One region of the Bacillus sp. LJBS17 genome, then DNA from elsewhere that is predicted to be linked to it. Evidence: riboswitches for the same ligand, from Rfam matches in the RefSeq annotation. Region 1 holds a riboswitch; the other holds the start of a gene.
The links. Region 1 has a riboswitch for S-adenosylmethionine ahead of KXZ66_RS10775 (2-hydroxyacid dehydrogenase). Riboswitches for the same ligand answer to the same signal wherever they lie in the genome.
Positions count from the first base shown of each region.

Region 2: another riboswitch for S-adenosylmethionine. It lies ahead of KXZ66_RS20525 (5-methyltetrahydropteroyltriglutamate--homocysteine S-methyltransferase); the one in region 1 lies ahead of KXZ66_RS10775 (2-hydroxyacid dehydrogenase).

Region 1 covers NZ_CP079759.1:2,131,450-2,134,859, reverse strand. Annotated here, with positions in the region: gene KXZ66_RS10780 (molybdopterin oxidoreductase family protein) at 1-1,492, opposite strand, end outside; SAM riboswitch class I at 1,640-1,731, shown strand; gene KXZ66_RS10775 (2-hydroxyacid dehydrogenase) at 1,828-2,850, shown strand; gene KXZ66_RS10770 (FGGY-family carbohydrate kinase) at 2,868-3,410, shown strand, end outside.
Region 2 covers NZ_CP079759.1:3,973,738-3,977,147, forward strand. Annotated here, with positions in the region: gene KXZ66_RS20515 (LURP-one-related/scramblase family protein) at 1-173, shown strand, start outside; SAM riboswitch class I at 239-345, shown strand; gene KXZ66_RS20520 (5-methyltetrahydropteroyltriglutamate--homocysteine S-methyltransferase) at 428-1,561, shown strand; SAM riboswitch class I at 1,630-1,736, shown strand; gene KXZ66_RS20525 (5-methyltetrahydropteroyltriglutamate--homocysteine S-methyltransferase) at 1,814-2,950, shown strand; gene KXZ66_RS20530 (3-hydroxybutyrate dehydrogenase) at 3,002-3,410, opposite strand, start outside.

The DNA.
Region 1 (3,410 bases):
CTGGATGGTCAAGCGCCTGGCGGATTAATTCTTCATCTGAATCTTTAAGCTCCTGGTCTGTGAATCCCATGGCTTCAGCAAGTAATCGGAAAACCTCAGTGTTAGACTTGCTTTCCCCATATCTCTCAATCACCGGCTGCTGAAGCTGAATGTAATGGTGCCAGTAGGAGGTGTAAAAATCAGTATTTTCAAAAGCGGATGTTGCAGGCAGTACAATGTCCGCATATGCAGCCGTTTCCGTTAAAAACAAATCATGAACCACAGTAAACAAGTCTTCCCGCAGCAAGCCCTGTCTGACTTTGTTTGCTTCGGGCGCGACGACGGCAGGGTTCGTTCCGTAAATAAATAGAGAGCGAATCGGCGGGTCTGTTTCCAAAAGCACCCTGCCAAGCTGATTCATATTAAACGACCTCGGGGTGCGCCCTTTCAATAAGTCGGGCCGCTGCAAGGCATTTGTGTTATATTCTAAAATTCCGCTGTTATGCTTAATTGCGCCGCCCCCTGTGTGCAGCCATTGGCCGGTGATCGCCGGAAGACAGGCAATCGTCCTTACAATCATCCCGCCGTTATCGTGATGCTGGGGTCCGTTTCCGATTCTGATAAAAGAAGGGGAGGTTTCCCCGTACATTTTTGCCAGTCGGTAAATATCTTCGGTACTGACACCGGTGATCGTCGATACCTTTTCAGGATCATATTGTTTCACGTGTTCACGGAGCTCTTCATAGCCAACCGTGTACTCGGACAGAAATGCTTCATCATGAAGGTTTTCTTTAAATAAAATGTGCATGATGCCAAGAGCAAGTGCACTGTCGGTTCCCGGTTTTATTGGGATAAACCAATCTGCAAGACGTCCTGTTTGATTTTTATGCACATCGATCACGACAATTTTGGCACCTTGTTTTCGCGCTTTTTGGGCGATCGTAATTTGGTGCATATTTGTGCTGACCGCGTTGATTCCCCAAAAAATAAATAGTTTTGTATGAACGGTTTCCTCAGGATCGATTCCCGCGCTTATGCCCATTGTATATTTATAGCCTTCAGATCCCGCTTTGCTGCAAATCGTCCGTTCAAGCTGGCTTGACCCCATGCGGTAAAAAAAGCGACGGTCCATTCCTTCAGCTGTCAATTTCCCCATATTTCCGTAAAAGCTGTAAGGAAGTATGCTTTCAGCTCCCTCTGCATCAATCAGCTGTTTCCAGCGGGAGGTGATCGTATCGATTGCCTCTTCCCAGGAAATCGGTTCAAATATCGCTTGGCCTTTCGCACCTGTTCGTTTGAGCGGTGTAGTCAGCCGCTTTTCATCATATATGCGCTCCGTCATATTCCGGACTTTGTTGCATATGTTTCCGGCTGTGACAGGATGATCAGGGTCTCCTTGCATTTTTACGATTTTCCCGTCTTTTTTATGTATTAACAATCCGCACTGATCCGGGCAGTCCAGCGAGCAAACGGATTTGAAAATGCCGTTTTGTTGTGTGGCAAAAGATTTCATGGCCCAGTTCCTCTCTCTAGTTAGATATTTTGTAAGAATTATAACATTTCGGATGATAACGTCAATTCTGAAAAAAGAGATTGACATCAATCTGAGACTTCTTTATGATAAACGTATTCTTCATTCTGAAAATTACATACTCAACATTTTCTATCCAGAGAGGTGGAGGGACTGGCCCTATGAAACCTCGGCAACATTATTGTGCCAATTCCAGCAAGCGTCAGCTTGAAAGATAGGAAAGCAAGGTTTATACCGGCGTCTGCCTGTAACAGAGCGCGCCTATATATGAATCTCTTTCCATCTGCGGAAAGAGATTTTTTTTATGAAAAAATACGATGAAAAGGATGTTTTGCACCATGACGGTTTTGGTTACAGCACCGTACAACGAAGAAGGACGAAAAGAGCTAGAAAACTTGTTTGACTCAGTTGCTTATCAATCATGGAAGGAACAAGGCCGGGCATATCGGGAGGATGAACTTATTCAGCTGCTAAAAGCAACAAATGCGACAGGCTTGATTACTGAGCTTGATCAGGTAACAGACAGCGTATTTGCTTCTGTTCCCGAACTTTCATTTGTCGGTGTTTGCAGGGGAATGCCCTCCAATGTGGATGTGGCAGCTGCCTCAAAAAGAGGCATACCTGTTTTTTATACACCAGGGCGGAATGCACAAGCCGTTGCTGAAATGTTTATTGGAAATGTGATTTCCTTTCTGCGCCATACCAGCGCCTCGAATCAATGGCTGAAGGATGGAAAGTGGAACAGTGATTACCTGCAGGCTTATGTCAAATTTAAAGGAAATGAATTAACAGGAAAAACGGTTGGCATGATTGGGTTCGGGGCGGTTGGTCAAAGGATTGCAAAACTGCTGACTGCGTTTGACTGTAAAATAAAGTATTACGATCCATTCATTCAAGACGATCATCCGCTGTATGAAAAAGTATCTCTTAAAACGGTGTTTTCAGACAGTGATATCGTTTCTGTCCATCTGCCTCGTACTGAGGAAACACTTGGACTTATTGATCGGAAGTATTTTGATCTGATGAAACAGAGTGCGATTTTCGTCAATACTTCAAGAGCAGTTGTTGTAAACCGTGAAGATCTTTTATCTGTATTAAAAGAACACAAAATCAGAGGTGCGATATTAGACGTTTTTTATCATGAACCTCCAGAGGAATCAGATTATGAATTGATTTCATTGCCTAATGTTCTGGCAACACCGCATCTCGCTGGAGCAACATTTGAAGTGGAGGATCATCACGTGACGATACTGAATAAAGCCCTCAAAAAGTGGAAGGGTGAAAAAACTCTTAATATTCTGACAATGTATAACAAGGACGAACTGAAAACAGGGGTATAAGAAAGGAGGCTAACAGAATGAAAAAACAAAAAGGCTATCTCGTTTTTGATATTGGCACAGGCAATGCGAGGGTAGCGGTCGTGAGTGTAACCGGCAGTGTTTTAACAGTTGAACGGGAGGACATCGTGTATTCCACAGAGACGCTTTACCCGGACAGCCGTTATTTTTCTCCTCAGGTGCTGTGGAAGCAGGTGATGAATTTGGCAAAACGTGTGCTATCCCGTTCGTGTGATATTGACATCATTGGTTTGACATCGACGAGTCAAAGGCAGGGAATTGTTCTGATCGATCAAAACGGCGATTCTTTTCTCGGGCTGCCGAACATCGATAACCGCGGTCGAGAGTGGGAGGCGAGCATTCCCGATCGGGAAGAGATATACAGCCGCACAGGCCGCCTGCCAACCGCACTTTTTTCCGCGCTCAAGCTTTATGGATTAAAACAGCGCCAGCCCTCTTTATGGGAAAAGACTGCAAGCTTTACTAGCATCAGTGATTGGGTGACGTACCAACTGAGCGGAATATTAACATATGAACCATCACAGGCAACAGAAACCCTGCTG
Region 2 (3,410 bases), 1.8 Mb from region 1:
TCCAGCTGACGGACGGGGAAAATGTCCGGATGTCAGTGAGCAAAAAGTGGCTCAGTTGGGGTGATTCCTATCACTTGGAGATTGCAAACGAGGAAGATGTTCTGATTTGCACTGCCATCGCTATCGTGCTTGATATGGTTTTATATAACGATGAAGATGAAAGTATTCTCTAAAAAACATTGACAATTGATCCAAAAGTAATAATATTAAGATAATTGAAATCTGAATATGAAGTTGTACCTTATCAAGAGAGGTGGAGGGACTGGCCCTATGATACCCGGCAACCGCTGTTTCAAACAGAATGGTGCTAAATCCTTAAGAACATTGCGTTCTTGCAGATGAGGCGGAGATTTGATCGTTCAAGCTCTTCCTTACACAAAGGAAGAGCTTTTTACATGCTCAATATTTCAGAAAAGAGGCGAATAACATGGCTCAACAAACGAATGTTGCAGGACAAAAAACAGAAAAACAACGCAAAGCACCTTTCCGCGCCGATCATGTCGGCAGTTTGCTTCGTTCCGTTCCGGTGAAGGAATCCCGGCAAAAAAAAGCGGCTGGTGAGATGACAGCAGAACAGCTTCGTGATATCGAAAATCAAGAGATCATCCGCATCGTGGAAAAACAAAAAGAAATCGGTCTCGATGTGGTAACAGACGGGGAATTCCGGCGTTCTTGGTGGCATTATGACTTCCTGGAAGGGCTTGACGGTGTGGAACCGTTCATCCCTGCTGAGGGGATTCAGTTCCATAACACAAAAACGAAAGCGCGCAGCATCAAAGTGACGGGAAAACTCGATTTTACGAGCCACCCAGCGCTTGCTGATTATCAATTTTTACATGAGATTGCCGGTAACGCGACGCCAAAATTGACCATTCCCAGCCCAAATATGCTGTTTTTTGGCGAAAAGGCGGATAAAGGGATTTATGACGATCAAGAGGAATACTTTCATGATCTGGCCCAAGCGTACAAAAAAGCAATCAAAGCCTTCTATGATGCTGGCTGCCGTTATCTCCAGCTCGATGATACGTCATGGTCTCTCTTCTTTGAGGAAAAAGGAAGAGAGGTTGTCCGGGCGCTCGGCGGTGATCCAGAAACATTGCCAGCCATATTTGCCAAAACAATTAACGATGCCGTGGCAGACCGGCCTGGCGATTTAACGATCACAATGCACATTTGCCGCGGCAACTTCCGCTCAACCTGGGCGGCATCAGGAGGGTACGACGCTGTAGCGGAAACGATTTTGGACGGCTTAAACCTTGACGGCCTTTTCTTGGAATACGATGATGACCGCTCCGGAAACTTTGATCCGCTCCGTTTTGTGAAGCGCAAGGATCTGCAAATTGTGCTCGGCTTGATCACATCGAAATACGGCGAGCTTGAAAATCCTGAGGATGTGAAACGCCGTATCAATGAAGCCGCGCGTTTTGTCAGCTTGGACCAGCTATGCCTGAGCCCGCAGTGCGGTTTCGCCTCTACAGAAGAAGGCAACCTTCTGACAGAGGAGCAGCAATGGGCAAAGCTTCGCCATGTCATCGACATTGCCAACGATGTGTGGAGATAATCTATCATTGACAGAAATAGAAAATGTGTGAATAATAGATACTATCAGAAAATTTCATAAAAAGGTTTTCCTTATCAAGAGAGGTGGAGGGACTGGCCCTGCGATACCCGGCAACCGCTGTTTAACAGAATGGTGCTAAATCCTTTAGAGCAATGATTGCTCTTGAAGATAAGGTTGAGATTGTCACGCAAGCTCTTCCTTATCCAAAGGAAGAGCTTTTTTATATTTGAATGGAAAGAAGGAATGGACAACATGTCACAACAAACAACACCCGCAGAACAAAAATCACTTCAAAGAAAAAAACCGCCGTTTCGCGCGGATCAAGTCGGAAGCCTGTTGAGATCTGAGCCCGTTAAAAAAGCGCGGCTGCAAAAAGCGGCCGGCGAAATTACGGCTGAGCAGCTTCGCCAAATTGAAAACGATGAAATCATCCGCATTGTGGAAAAACAGAAGGAAACCGGCCTGAACGTCGTGACAGACGGTGAATTCCGCAGAGCGTGGTGGCACTTTGATTTCCTGGAAAACTTAGATGGCGTTGAGCCGTTTACTCCTGAGCAAGGCATTCAATTCCATAACGTACAGACAAAAGCACGCGGCATTAAAGTCACAGGCGATATCGACTTTTCAACTCACCCAATGCTTGAAGATTATTCATTTCTCCATAGCATTGCCGGTGACGCAACGCCAAAGATGACGATTCCAAGCCCGAATATGCTGTTTTTCCGCGGAAAACTGGAAAAGGATGCGTATAAAAAAGATTATCACCTTTTCCAGCATGATGTATCCAAAGCATATAAAAAAGCGATTCAAGCGTTTTATGACAGAGGCTGCCGCTACCTCCAGCTTGATGATACAGCGTGGGCCGTTTTCTTATCAGAAAAAGGCTTAAAACAAATCGAAGCGTTCGGAACAACGCCTGATGAGCTTCGCCAGCTGTTTGCGAAATCCATTAACGACGCGATTGCAGACCGCCCGGATGACTTGACGGTAACCATGCATATTTGCCGCGGCAACTTCCAGTCCACTTGGACAGCGGAAGGCGGCTATGACGCAGCAGCCGAAACCATTTTTGACGGCTTGAATCTTGACGGACTTTTCTTAGAGTATGATGATTCACGCTCAGGCGGATTTGAGCCGCTCCGTTACGTAAAACGGTCTGATCTTCAGCTTGTTCTTGGCTTAGTGACATCTAAATTCGGTGAGCTTGAAAATCCGGATGACGTGAAACGCCGTATCGAAGAAGCATCCCGTTATGTAAGCTTAGACCAGCTTTGCCTCAGCCCTCAATGCGGATTCGCTTCAACTGAGGAAGGCAATAAGCTGACTGAAGAACAGCAATGGGCGAAGCTCCGCCATGTGGTTGAGATCGCTAATGATGTTTGGAAATAAGCAAAGAAAAAACACACTTGATTCCCTAGCGGAGCAAGTGTGTTTTTTATGTCATTGTGCGGTGTAGCCCCCATCAAGGACGACAGCCTGCCCAGTGACGCCCTTCGCCTTCTCGCTTGCCAAAAACACGGCATAATCCGCAATTTCCTTGACGGAAAGCAGTCGCTTTTGCGGCACAAGCGGAAAAATGACTTGTTCAAGTACAGAGTCGTAAGGGACATTTCTAGTTTTCGATAGATCGCTAAGCTGATTGCGTACAAGCTGGGTATCGACATAACCCGGACAGAGCGCATTGACTGTTATGCCGTGGGGCGCGCCTTCCAGCGCCCCTACTTTTGTGAGTCCAATGACGCCGTGCTTGGCGCTATTATAAGCGGATTTCCCTGCAAAGCCGACTAATCCATTAACAGACGCGATATTAATGATTCTGCCAAACTGCTGTTTTTTCATGATCGGAAAA